3 regions of the Paraclostridium tenue genome follow, and region 2 is predicted to be linked to each of the others. Evidence: riboswitches for the same ligand, from Rfam matches in the RefSeq annotation. Region 2 holds a riboswitch; each other region holds the start of a gene.
What was found. A riboswitch is a leader RNA that binds a small molecule or an ion and turns the genes downstream of it on or off. The one in region 2 is predicted to bind cobalamin.
Positions count from the first base shown of each region.

Region 1: it holds a riboswitch for cobalamin, as region 2 does, so the genes downstream of both, pcrA (DNA helicase PcrA) here and ABFX13_RS13340 (cobyric acid synthase) in region 2, are expected to answer to the same signal.
Region 3: it holds a riboswitch for cobalamin, as region 2 does, so the genes downstream of both, ABFX13_RS11845 (energy-coupling factor ABC transporter permease) here and ABFX13_RS13340 (cobyric acid synthase) in region 2, are expected to answer to the same signal.

Region 1 covers NZ_BAAACP010000006.1:24-4,900, forward strand. The annotation lists partial or broken gene ABFX13_RS05870 (NADH peroxidase) at 1-122, shown strand, start outside; cobalamin riboswitch at 402-587, shown strand; gene pcrA (DNA helicase PcrA) at 948-3,170, shown strand; gene ABFX13_RS05880 (M18 family aminopeptidase) at 3,199-4,497, shown strand; gene ABFX13_RS05885 (patatin-like phospholipase family protein) at 4,611-4,877, shown strand, end outside.
Region 2 covers NZ_BAAACP010000024.1:18,502-23,378, reverse strand. The annotation lists gene cobT (nicotinate-nucleotide--dimethylbenzimidazole phosphoribosyltransferase) at 1-9, shown strand, start outside; gene cobU (bifunctional adenosylcobinamide kinase/adenosylcobinamide-phosphate guanylyltransferase) at 22-582, shown strand; gene cobS (adenosylcobinamide-GDP ribazoletransferase) at 586-1,356, shown strand; gene ABFX13_RS13345 (histidine phosphatase family protein) at 1,368-1,973, shown strand; cobalamin riboswitch at 2,001-2,180, shown strand; gene ABFX13_RS13340 (cobyric acid synthase) at 2,396-3,907, shown strand; gene ABFX13_RS13335 (cobyrinic acid a,c-diamide synthase CobB) at 3,916-4,877, shown strand, end outside.
Region 3 covers NZ_BAAACP010000016.1:28,021-32,897, reverse strand. The annotation lists gene ABFX13_RS11860 (energy-coupling factor ABC transporter ATP-binding protein) at 1-788, opposite strand, end outside; gene cbiQ (cobalt ECF transporter T component CbiQ) at 798-1,478, opposite strand; gene ABFX13_RS11850 (energy-coupling factor ABC transporter substrate-binding protein) at 1,472-1,765, opposite strand; gene ABFX13_RS11845 (energy-coupling factor ABC transporter permease) at 1,743-2,480, opposite strand; cobalamin riboswitch at 2,684-2,866, opposite strand; gene ABFX13_RS11840 (collagen-like domain-containing protein) at 3,184-4,650, shown strand; gene ABFX13_RS11835 (ABC transporter ATP-binding protein) at 4,728-4,877, opposite strand, start outside.

The sequences.
Region 1 (4,877 bases), on a different contig from region 2:
CTAAGAAAGCTAAAGAATTAGGATTAGATGCTATACATGATACAGTTCATGAAATGTGTAAAGATGAAGCTAGACACGGTAAAGCATTCTTAGGATTATTAAATAGACATTTTGGAAAATAATATATAAAGGAAGAAATCTAAATAGGTTTCTTCCTTATTTATTTTCAATATATTAAAGTAAATAGAAAGTATAAATTGCATTATCCAACGACTAAATAGGTAATTTTAGTCGTTGGATGATGTATAAGAAATTAAATTAGTAGATATATTTAAAGGAATAAATATCTTTATATTGTAATAATACTAGTTTAAATATAATATGATTAGAATATAAGGATTTAAATTTAAATAAAGGAATGTTAATATTTTTATAGAATATTGTTAAATATGATGAAAATTTAATATTTTAATATTATAGGTTTTGTTTATAAAATTAATAGGGAAAGAGGTTAAAATCCTCTGCAGCCCCCGCTACTGTTATGCTGATGAAACTTTTGATACCACTGTGACTTAATATAAGTTATGGGAAGGGAAAGTAGTAAGATGAAGCTAAGCCAGGATACCTGCCTATAATATATAAATTAATTTCTTCGGGGTGAAGGAAAATAGTTTAAAGATTATGTACGTAAGTCGACCATGACTATTTTGTATATTAATTATTAAGTTATATTAATCCTAATCCCAATATTAGGATTTTTTTATTTTAAATTCTAATATATAATTAAGCCCCTAATCTTATTAGATTAATATAAATAAAAAAATTATATTTTAGCCTAACTTTAACTCCTTAGATAAAATCTAAGGAGTTTTTATTTAATTATAAAGTGGGTATGATTTTAAATATTACAAATTATGGATATCATTAATATGTAGTATTAATAAATTTGAATTAATATAGATAATAGATTAAAATATACATATAACATTGACTGTAGGAGGTAATTAATGGATATAGATTCACTAAACCCCGCCCAAAAAGAAGCGGTACTTAAAACAGAAGGACCAGTACTTATATTAGCAGGAGCTGGATCTGGAAAAACGAGAGTTTTAACAACTAGAATAGCTCATCTTATGAAAAATAAAGGAGTACATCCTAGTAATATATTAGCAATAACATTTACAAATAAAGCAGCAAATGAAATGAAGGAAAGAGTTGAAGAAACTATAGATTCAGATGTAAAAGATATGTGGATAACAACTTTCCATTCATGCTGTGTTAGAATTCTTAGAAAAGATATAAATAGAATAGGATATAATAGATCTTTTGTTATATATGATAGTTCAGACCAAGTAACTTTAGTTAAAGATTGTTTAAAAGAACTTAATTTAAGTGATAAGGCATTTGAGCCTAAGGTTGTTATAAGTTATATATCTGGAGCAAAAGATAAATTACTAACTCCTAAAGAGTATAAGGATATGCATAGACATGATGCTAGGATGAGTAAAATTGCTGATGTATATACACTTTATCAAGATAGATTAAAAAGAAATAGTGCACTTGACTTTGATGACTTAATAATAAAAACAGTAGAATTATTAAAGACTGAAGAAAGTGTACTAGCTTATTATAGAAATAAATTTAAATATATAATGGTTGATGAGTATCAAGATACAAGCAAAGCTCAATATGAGTTTATAAAATTATTAGCTAAAGAGCATCAAAATATATGTGTTGTTGGAGACGATGATCAAAGTATATATGGTTGGAGAGGTGCAGATATAAGAAATATACTTGAATTTGAAAGAGATTATGAAGATGTTCATGTTGTAAAATTAGAACAAAATTATAGATCAACTCAAGTTATATTAGATGCTGCAAATACAGTTATATCTAACAATATAGAAAGAAAAAGAAAAAAACTGTGGAGTGAGCAAAAAGAAGGAGAAAAAATAAAGATACAAGTTGCAAATGATGAAATGGAAGAAGCTGATTTTGTAGCTGATAATATATGGAGAATCCATAGAAAAGAAAATAAACCTTTCAAAGATTTTGCAGTACTATACAGAGCAAATGCACAGGCACGTGCTATAGAAGATGCTTTAAATAGAAGTCAAATACCTTATAATATATATGGTGGTACTAAATTCTATGAAAGAAAAGAGATAAAGGATTTAGTTGCTTATTTAAGAGTTCTTCAAAATGTACAAGATGATATATCTTTAAAAAGAATAATAAATGTACCTAAAAGAGGAATTGGACTTAGAACTATAGAAAAAATAGAAGATAGAGCAAGTTTAAGACAAGAAAGTATATTCTCTGTACTTTTAGATGTAGATACTAATTCAGATATATCTACAAAGGCTAGAGCGAATATAAATGGATTTGTAGATTTAATAGGAACACTTAGAGTAATAAAGGATGCTTATTCTGTAAGTAAGCTTATAGAAAAGGTACTTGATGTTACAGGGTATTTAGATGAACTTGAAAAAGATAAAAGTGAAGAATCTCAAGATAGAATAGATAACTTAAAAGAGTTTATATCTATAGCTATAGAATTTGAAAATACTAGTGAAGAAAAAGACTTAGAAACTTTCTTAACTAATGTAGCTCTTACTTCTTCAGAAAGTGATGATGAAGAAGACGATAGAGTATCTCTTATGACTATACATACATCTAAAGGACTAGAGTTTCCTGTAGTTTATTTAGTTGGTATGGAAGAAGGATTATTCCCAATATCAAGAGCTGTAAGATCTATGAGTGAGTCAGATATAGAAGAGGAAAGAAGACTTTGTTACGTTGGTATAACAAGAGCTAAAAAAGAGTTATATATGACACTTACAAAGAAAAGAACTCTTTATGGAAAAACTAATCCATCTATACAATCAAGATTTATGGAGGAATTACCAGAAGAATGTATAGAGAAATTAAATAAAGATGAGCATGAGTTAAGTTATTCTAAAGCAAATTACAATATATTAGATAAGTATAAGCAAAAATATATGAAGTCTATGAATAAGGCGAATGTTGCAAGTAAAGTTAATGCTACTATAAAAGAAAGTAAAACTGAATCAAATGTTGATGATATAAAATTAGGTTCTAAGGTTCATCATCCTAAGTTTGGGGTAGGAACTGTAGTGGCAGCTTCTGGTTCTGATTTAACAATAGCTTTTAATAATCAAGGTATAAAGAAAATAAATAAAGAATACACTACATTAGATTTACTATAAAATTTAATATAATTAAGGGGGATTTAATATGAATTCAAAAGAATTTGCTAGAAATTTAATCGGGTTTATAGAGAAAAGTCCAACAGCTTTTCATTCAGTAGAAACCTCAGAGGAATTATTAAGATTGAATGGATTTAAAAAACTTGATGCTAGAGACAAGTGGACTATAGAAAAAGGCGGAAAGTATTACACAACTAAAAATTCATCAGCTATAATAGCTTTTACTGTTGATACTGATAATTTAAAAGAAGATGGATTTAGAATAATAGGTTCTCATTCAGATTCACCTTCATTTAGAATTAAACCAAATCCAGAGATGGAAGTTGAAAAAACTTATTTAAAATTAAATACAGAATGCTATGGAGGACCTATATTAAACACTTGGTTAGATAGACCACTAGCTATAGCAGGTAGAGTTATATTAAAAGGAGAAGATATACTAAGACCTGTTGAAACTTTAATAAATATAAATAGACCTATATGTATAATACCTAATTTAGCTATACACATGAATAGACAAGTAAATGAAGGCGTAGCTTTAAATAAGCAAAAGGATATGTTGCCATTAGTAGGATTATTAAATGATACATTAGAAAAAGATAATTTCTTAATAAAAACTATAGCTAATGAGTTAGGAAGAAAAGTAGAGGAAATACTTGATTTTGATTTATTTTTATATGAATATGAAAAAGGGATGCTAATAGGACCAAATGAAGAAATGATATCTTGTGGAAGACTAGATAATTTATCTATGGCACATGCTAGTTTACATGCATTAATAGATTCTAAACCTTCAAGAGGCGTTAATGTAGTATCGGTATTTGACAATGAAGAAGTAGGAAGTTCAACTAAGCAAGGAGCAGATTCTAATATGCTAATAAATGTATTAGAAAGAATATCTTTATGTTTAGGGCAAAGTAGAGAAGAATTCTTTAGAAGTTTATATTCTTCATTTATAATATCTGCTGATCTTGCACATGCTGTTCATCCTAATGTTTCAGAAAAACATGATCCAACAAATAGACCAGTTATGGGTAAAGGACCAGTTATAAAAATAAATGCAAATCAAGCATATACAAGTGATAGTCAATCTACAGCTGTTTATAAATCTATATGTAAAGAAGCTGGAGTTAACTGCCAAGAATTTGTTAATAGATCTGATGTAAGAGGTGGAAGTACAATAGGACCTATATCATCAACACATATAGATATACCATCAGTAGATGTAGGAAGTCCGATACTTGCTATGCATTCTATAAGAGAACTAGGATGTGTAGAAGATCATATAGATATATATAAGACTTTTAAAACATTTTATGAATTATAAAATTAATAAAAAAAGTTAAAGTTAGGGGATGTATAAAAAGTATTTTACTTTTAGACATCCCCTATAATCATTAATGAAAATAAATATAGGAAAAAGAATAGGAGTGATTTTAGATGAAGACAGGGTTATGCCTAGCAGGCGGAGGGGCTAAAGGAGCATTTCAAGCTGGAGTTATATATGGATTATATGAAAAAGGAATAAAATTTGATGCTATAGCTGGAACATCTATAGGGGCTATAAATGGATATTATATATACACAGAAAATGTTAACAAGTTGAAGGAAATGTGGATAAACATTCAGAAAATTGGTGAAAACGGTGTCAAAATAGTTGATAACACTGTGGATAACTCTTTAGCAATTGATGAATTAAGAGGATTA
Region 2 (4,877 bases):
GGTAAATAAGAAGGTGAATCTATGAGTAAATTAATTTTAGTAACTGGAGGATCTAGGTCAGGAAAAAGCAATTTTGCTGAAAGTTTGTGTATTAATAGAAAAAATTCCACTGCTTATATAGCAACTTCTATTCCATTTGATGATGAAATGAAAGATAGAGTTAGAAAACATAAAGAAAGTAGACCTAGTAACTGGGAAACTTATGAAATTTATAAGGATATATACTCTATAATTAGTGATATAAATAAAAGACATAAGACAGTTATACTAGATTGTGTAACTTTATTAGTCAATAATTTAATGTTTGAATACAAAATAGATTTTGATAATTGTACGCCACAAGAAACTAATGAAATGGAATTTTACATAAAAGATCAAATAGATAAACTTATAAGAGAAGTAGAAAAAACAGATTTATACTTTGTAATGGTAACTAATGAGCTAGGTATGAGTTTGGTTCCAGACAATAAACTTTGTAGAGTATACTCTGATATAGTAGGTAGGATAAATCAGTATATAGGTAAATGTGCTGATGAGGTTTATTTTGTAGTTAGTGGTATACCTATGAAGATTAAGGAGTAACTTATGAAAAGATTTATAGGGATATTACAATTTTTTACTAGGATTCCAATAAGGGTAAATATAGGTTTTGATGAAGAGTTTCATAAAACAATGTATTATTTTCCTTTAGTAGGATTTGTGTTGGGAATTTTATATTTTATAATTGGATTAGTATCAAGTTTTTTATTTGATAGCTATATAACTTCTGTAAATATTTTGATATCTACAGTGATATTAACTGGAGGTCTTCATTTAGATGGTGTAGGAGATACATTTGACGGTATATATAGTTATAGAGATAAAGAAAAAATATTAGAGATAATGAAAGATTCACGATTAGGAACAAATGCAATGCTATCAGTATTATTTTTAATGTTGATGAAACTTGGATTAATATATTCAATTGTACAATCAGGACAATTATATAATTTAATATTTATGCCGGCATTTGCGAGAATGGCAATTGTAATAGCTTGCTATAAAAGTGTAACTCCAAGAAAAAATGGAATGGGTAATGTATTTATAGGCAAGCCTTCTTTAAAAATGATATTAACTGGAATAGTGTATACAGTTATATTAATAATAATTATGGGTATTACTTTATTTAACTTAAATTCATTAGATTTAATTAAAGTAATAGCGTTCATACCTATAATGATTATATTATCAAGATGTTTTGTAAGATATATATATTCTAAAATAGATGGGATAACAGGAGATATACTTGGATGTACTTCTGAGCTTATGGAAGTAATGTATTTGATCTATATATATTTAATTTTTGGATTAAAGTAAGAGGTGAATAAATGTCTAGATTAATACTAGTAAGACATGCAACAACTAATGATAATATAGATGGGAATTTATCAGGTCATATAGATAGTGAACTAAGTGATTTAGGTAAATCACAGATAGCTAAATTAAATGAATTTCTTGAAAAAGAAAAAATAGATTCTATATATACAACCACATCGACTAGAACAAAACAAACTGTACTAGAAATATCAAAATCTAGAGGAATAAATATTATAGAAAAAGAAAGTTTAAAAGAAATTAATTTTGGAGATTTCGAAGGGTTTAATTTTGACATTATACAAAAAAATTACCCAGAAGAATTTGAAAAGTTAATTTCACAAGGATTTAATTATAGATATCCTAATGGAGAAAGTTTAATAGACTCATATAATAGAGTACGTGAAGAAATAGATAAAATAATAAGTTGCAATAAAGATAAGACTATTTTAATATGTTCTCATGCAGGAACTATAAGAAATATTATATCTTACTTAATTGGGAAAACTTATGAATTTCATTGGAATTTTAAAATAGATAATGCATCAGTGAGTATTATTGATATAGTTGATGGATTTCCAGTGATTCAAACACTAAATAATACATCTCATTTAACTTAAAATAAATAAGAATACATAAAAATTTTATAAAATTAACATAAATTAGGTTCTTCATTGAAGATTAATAGGGAAGAAGGTAAAAATCCTTCGCAGCCCCCGCTACTGTGATACTGACGAAACTATTAGACACCACTGTGACGATTTACGGGAAGGAATAGAAGTAGGTTGAAGTTTAGCCAGGAGACCTGCCTAGTTTATGAATATAAAATCTTCGGGGTGAAGGATTTTAAAAATTGGTGAAGTATGTGCATTTTTAAAAACCTATCCTTTAGAGGATAGGTTTTTATATTTCTATAAATTTAAATCTTCAATTTATAGATAAAAATAATTATCAAATCACATATCTGAATAATGTAGAGCATTTTAAACGTTGTTAAAAAATTAAAGAAGTGAATTTTTTGTTATTTAAGGAGATTAATAATATGAGTAAATCGTTAATGTTTTTAGGAACAGCTTCTAATGTTGGTAAGAGTACTTTATCGGCAGGGTTATGCAGAATATTAAAACAAGATGGATATAGAGTCGTACCTTTTAAATCTCAGAATATGGCACTAAATTCATATATAACTAAAGATGGATTAGAAATGGGGAGAGCTCAAGTTACTCAAGCCGAAGCTTGTGGTATTGAACCAGATGTTAGAATGAATCCTATTTTATTAAAGCCTGCTGGGAAAAATAGATGTCAGGTAATTGTTAAAGGCAAAGTCTTAGACCATGTGAGTGCTAGTACTTATCATGGGTATAAGGATGAATTAGCTTCTATGCTTAAAAGTATATATGGAGATCTAAGTAGTGAATATGATGTAGTTATTTTAGAGGGTGCGGGTAGTTGTGCAGAAATAAATTTAAAAGATAAAGATATAGCTAATATGGGAATGGCTGAAATTGCAGATGCTCCAGTAATTTTAGTAGCTGATATTGATAGAGGTGGAGTTTTTGCTTCAATCGCAGGAACTATGCTTTTATTAGAAGAAAAAGAAAGAGCTAGAGTTAAAGGAGTAATCATAAATAAATTTAGAGGAACTGTAGAACTTTTACAATCTGGTATAGATATGCTAGAGGATATTATAAAAGTTCCAGTATTAGGAGTTGTTCCTTATAGTGATTTAAATATAGAAGATGAAGATAGTGTGACAGATAGATTTAATAAACAATTTAGACAAAATGATATAAATATTGAAATTATAAGAACTCCTTATATGTCTAATTTTACAGATGCTCATATGCTAGAAATACAAGAGGATGTAAGTATTAGATATGTAGAAAAAGGACAATCTTTATCAAATCCAGATATGGTTATTATACCAGGAAGCAAAAATACAATAGAAGATTTAATTTATATAAGAGAGAGCGGATTAGAAAAGCAAATAAAAGACTTAGAAAGACAAGGTAAATTAATATTTGGAATTTGTGGAGGATATCAACTTTTAGGTAAAAAAATATATGATCCAGATGGAGTTGAAGGGTCTATAAAAGAAATAGATGGACTTGGTCTTTTAGAGATAGAAACTATATTTGAAAAAGAAAAAGTAACTACTCAAGTAGAAGCTGTAATAAATGAGAATTTAGGTGGTTACTTAAGTTTATTAGGAAATAAAAGTGTTAGAGGGTATGAAATTCATATGGGGATAAGTAAAGGAATTAATAAACCTTTAAATACTATAGTAAAAAAATTAAATGAAGAAACTTCATATGTTGAAGGATGTGTAAATGAAAAAGGAAATGTAGTTGGGACTTATCTTCATGGAATATTTGATGATGTTAAGTTTACAAGAAGTTTACTAAATTCAGTTAGAGAGAAAAAGGGATTAGAGGGTGTAGAGAGTTCTATAAATTCTTTTGAAGAATTTAAGAATAAAGAATATGACAAATTAGCAGATATATTAAGACAATGTCTAGATATAGATAAAATATATGAAATTATAAATGGTTAGGTGAAATTATGAAAAAAATATTAATAGCAGGAACGAGTAGTGGAGTGGGTAAAACTACTATATCCCTAGGAATAATGCAAGCACTAACTAATAGAAAATTAAAAGTACAACCTTATAAAGTTGGACCAGATTATATAGATCCATCTTACCATACTTTTATAACTAAAAGAGATTCAAGAAACTTAGATTCTTATATGTTAGATGATGAAAAAATTAAATATATAGTAAATAATGCTTCTAAAGATGCAGATATATCAGTAATTGAAGGTGTAATGGGTCTTTATGATGGATTTGGAATTGACTTAAATGCTTGTACAAGTTCATATACTTCAAAATTACTAAAAGCTCCAGTTATATTAGTTATAAATGGAAAGGCTATGTCATCATCATCAGCTGCTATGGTATTAGGATATAAAGAGCTTGATAAAGATGTAAATATAAAAGGTGTAATAGTGAATAACGTAAAAACTCAAAGACACTATGAACTTATAAAAGAAGCTATAGAAACATATTGTGAAATTGAAGTCTTAGGATATTTTCCACCTAATGAAAAATTTTCATTAGAATCAAGGCATTTAGGATTAGTTCCAAGTGTAGAAATAGATTCCTTAACAGAGAAGTTTAATAATTTAGGAAATGAGATTGAAAAATACATAAATATAGATAGATTAATTGAGATATCAGAAGGTGAAGAAATTGAAAGCAACTTTGATATAAGTGATCTACCAAAGTTTGAAAATAAAAAAATAGCTATAGCTTATGATAAGGCTTTTAATTTCTATTACAAAGAAAATTTAGAACTATTAAAACAAATGGGTGTACAAATTTTAAAATTTAGCCCTCTTAATGATAAGCATTTGCCTAAAGCAGATTGTATATATATAGGAGGAGGTTTTCCAGAATTGTTTGCAAAAGAACTAGATGCAAATCAAAGTATGAGAAAATCCATAAAAGAAGCTCATGAAAAGAA
Region 3 (4,877 bases), on a different contig from region 2:
AAATATTTATAAAGTTCTTCTTCTTTTTTAAATAAAGGTAAATTCATATTTTTATGAACTTTTACAAGCCAAGGAAGATTTAATCCAGCATTTACTATAGCTTTATCTTCTTTAAATACAGTTTTACAATCTCCTTCTATTACTACATTTCCTTTATTAAGCACATATATGTAATCACAAATTTCATATATCAAATCCATATCATGACTTGATATAGCTATTTTAATTCCTTTATTACATAAATCTTTTAATATTTTTACTATGGCCTTTGTACTTTCAGGATCAAGTCCTGCTGTTGGTTCATCTAAAAGAACTACTTTATTTTCCATAGCTATTACAGATGCTATTGCTATTCTCTTTTTCTGACCATAACTTAAAAAATGTACTGGCTTATTTATTAAAGCTAGGGCATTAACAAGCTCTAATGCTCTATGTACTTTTTTATCTACTTCTTTTTCATCCAAACCAATGTTTCTTAAAGAAAAAGCAACATCATCATATACTCTTGAATAAAATATTTGCTTATCAGGGTCTTGAAATACTATACCTACTTCTTTTCTTAAGTTATATAAATCTTTTTTCTTATAACTTAATTCTTTATTATTATAAAATATCTTTCCATCAGATGGCTTTAAAATACCCATTAAATTCATAAACAAAGTGGATTTTCCAGAACCATTTGCTCCAATTATTCCAATCATATTACCATTTGAGAAATCTAAACTTATATTATCTATTGCTTTATTTGATTTATCGTACTTGTATGCTAAATTACTTACCTTAAACATAGTTCTCTCCTATATATGAAATTTCCCATCATACAACTTTATATCTAAAGTCATACTCATCTCCTCGTATCTTTTCATCATTCTAAAAAACAAGACTTTTATAAGTAGTGCTGTTGAATTATACGAGTTTTTTAAATTTGTATACCCAAATTTTAATTGCTGTGATTTATATATATTTTTTACTTCTTCTAAGAAGATAAATATAAATCTATACATTAAAACCATAAGTTCTAATAATGTATCTGGAATATGTAACTTTTTAAATATAATTATTAACTGATTAAATGGAGTAGTAAGTATTAAAAAATAAATAGATATAACCGAGCTCATAGCTCTTAGTAATATATGTATAGAATTCTCAATTGCAAATTTAGTTGTCCCTATATAAAAACTAAATATTTTTATATTAAATATAAAATCTTTATCTTCAAAAGATATATTAACTAAATTAAGCAAGGTTCCTATAACTAAAAAATATATAGGTATCTTTAAACACTTTATGTACAATTTAATATCAACTCTTGCTAAAAACACAATTAACATGCTTATAAATAACATTATTAATAAATGTAGACTAATACTATTAGTAATTAAAGAAATTACCATAAAAATAAAAGTAACACCTACTTTAATCATTGGATCAACATTTGTTAGATTACTATTATAAGCACATTTATCAATTTCTAGCATTTACTTTTTTTGCCTTTTCTTGAACCTAAATAATATCCTATAAATCCAGCTCCTATTGCTGCTTGTGTAGAAAATAATAAACTTTCTATTTCTCCACTAGGTGGTTCGTATAAACTACTAAACCATGGTTTATAATCTGGGTTTATTTCAGAAATTAAACCTTCTGCTTCTCCATCAGCTCCCCCATACTCAGCTTTAGAATTTAACAGTAGAGGAGTTATTATAAGTATTATTGTTAAAGCAAGTAACATAAAGTTTTTAGTTTTAGTTTTCGAATTTGCACTCATCATCTTCAACTCCTTCTTCATTATTTTGTGTTATTAAATTATATACTAAAGTAGTTAATAATCCTTCTGCTATAGCTATAGGTATTTGAGTAGTGAAAAATACTCCTAAGAACTTAACTGCAGATCCAAATACTCCTCCTGCAGGATCAGGAAATGCTAGTGCTAATTGTATTGCTGTAACAGTATATGTAGCTAAATCACCTAATGCTGCTGCTAAAAATACACTCACACCAATACTTAAATTTCTTTTTCTACAAAACTTAAATATTAAATATGAAACTATAGGTCCAACTATTGCCATTGAAAAAGCATTAGCTCCTAATGTAGTAAGCCCACCATGTGCAAGCAATATTGCTTGGAATAATAATGCTATTGTTCCTATTACAGCCATAACCGCTGGTCCAAATAATATTGCTCCTAGTCCTACTCCAGTAGGGTGTGAACAACTACCTGTTAATGATGGTATTTTTAGTGCTGATAATACAAATACAAAAGCTCCTGCTAGTGCTAATAATACCTTTTTCTTTGGATCTTTTTTAACTATTTCATTAATTGCCTTTAATCCATATACGAAAAATGGAATAAATACTATTGTCCAAAGTATTGACCATTTTACTGGTAAAAATCCTTCCATAATATGCATAGCTCTTGCTGTAGTAGGGTTTAAGAGTACAATTAAAACACCTGCTACTAAAGATAGTGTTAAATAATTCATTTTAGTACCTCACTTTTTATTATAAATAATATAAATTTTTGTGATAAATTAATTTATAAATTTAAATATAGTTTTTAAGTTTATCAGGTACAAAAAAAATCCTAATTTTTGGATTAGGATTTAAATAACATCATAAATAATACCCAAGCCTATAAAAAGCTAAGATATTAATTTTTTAATTATTTTCCTTCATCCCGAAGAAACTAATTTAATTACTGTAGGCAGGTCTCCTGGCTTGGCTTCATTTTACTACTTTCCCTTCCCATAATATATATTACAGTGGTATTTGAAAGTTTCATCAACCTTACAGTAGCGGGGACTGCAGAGGATTTTAACCTCTTTCCCTTTTAATTTTATTTCTAAAAACCTACAATAGACATATTTAATTTATCACATATTTATTAATTCTATAAATATCTTTATATTCCTCTAATTTTTTTAATTTATAAAATTAACTAATACTACTTTATCATCTTATTAACAATTTTGCCAACAAAATTTTTTATTATATTAATTTGTATATTTCTAAAAATGTTTAACTTGTTAATTTATCAATATTTTTCCAATAAATTTTATAAATATAAAATATTAATTTATATTTCCTTATATTTATACAGCCTATGTAAAAATTAATCACATATTATTTTAGAAATTCATATATTAAAACTGTAACAAATATTAAATCATAAAAAGGTGAGATTTTATGGAGAAAAATACATTATCCAGAGGACCAACTGATAACAGATATAAAGAAAATTATTATAGTAATGAAAATTATAAATACAATTATTACGACAACCCAAAATATTATAATAACGGCTATAAATCAAAGGATTATGATAATTATTACAGCTCCGCATACGACAATGATTATTACCAATACAAACAAAATAATGATTACTATAACTATGATAATTACTATAGTAATTCATCTAAGTCTAATTATTATGGTAATAATTTACAAGGTCCTCAGGGTCCTCAAGGTATTACCGGTCCTACTGGACCTCAGGGTGAACAAGGCATTCCTGGCCCTACTGGTCCTCAAGGAGAACAGGGTATTCAAGGCCCTATAGGTGTTACTGGACCTCAAGGTGAACAAGGCATTCAAGGTATTCCTGGACCTCAAGGTCCTACTGGGTCTCAAGGTCCTCAAGGCATTCAAGGTATTCCTGGGTCTATTGGCCCTACTGGTCCTCAAGGTGAGCAAGGTATTCAAGGCGTTCCTGGCCCTATTGGTCCTACTGGTCCTCAAGGTTTACAAGGTGCTACTGGTCCCGAAGGCGCTACTGGACCTCAAGGTGAACAAGGTATTCAAGGCGTTCCTGGTCCTACTGGTCCTCAGGGTGAACAAGGTATTCAAGGTGTTACTGGCCCTATTGGCCCTACTGGTCCTCAAGGTGAACAAGGTATTCAAGGTGTTACCGGCCCTATTGGTGCTACTGGTCCTATAGGCGAGCAAGGCATTCAAGGTATTCAAGGTATTCCTGGCCCCCAAGGCATTCCTGGTCCTACTGGTCCTCAAGGTGAACAAGGCCCTATAGGCCCTCAGGGTATTACTGGCCCTCAAGGTATTCCTGGTCCTACTGGCCCTCAAGGTCCTCAAGGCTTGCAAGGTATTACTGGTCCTACTGGTCCTGCAATTGATATTAATACATTAACAGCAACATTAAATTCTAATCTTACTGATAGCATATTATATGCATTACAATCGATACAAGCTTCATCTTCTACTCAAAATGTATCTGTGTCTTCATTTAATACAACTAAATCAGGTACTATAAATAGTTTTATAGATGATGATGTAGTTTTACTAAGTTCAACAAATCCTGTAAATACAAATTATGTATCTTTATGTAAGATTTCACTTATAACATTTGATGTTGCACCAAATACTTCATCGTCTTTAATAAATTATAATTGTACATCACCAGATTATTGTTGTAATGCAGGTATTGTAAAAGCTTTAAGAACCATTATAGATTCAAGTACATTCCCAGTAAATAAAAATTTACGAATAGATATTGTAAATAGTACAAATTCATCCCTTAATATAGATACAGTATATGGAATATGCCGTGGAATAATTTGGGTTAAGTTCCAAACTGATGTAGAACAACATCGTTATGGAGCTATCCCATTAAATGCTATATTTTCGGTTAATCTTAGATAGTAACTAAAATTAAAAAATCTAGTTCATTAAATATAGTTAGTGAACTAGATTTTTTTAATTTATTTATATTTTTATTATCAAACTTGATATGAATGTTGATGAAAATGCTCATGCTCACCAGTAAATCCGTCTTCATGAACATGGTCATGTCCCACTCCATTTATATGGTAATGACTATGCATAAAAGATACTTGTAATTTATTATTTATAGGATTTACTCCAACATA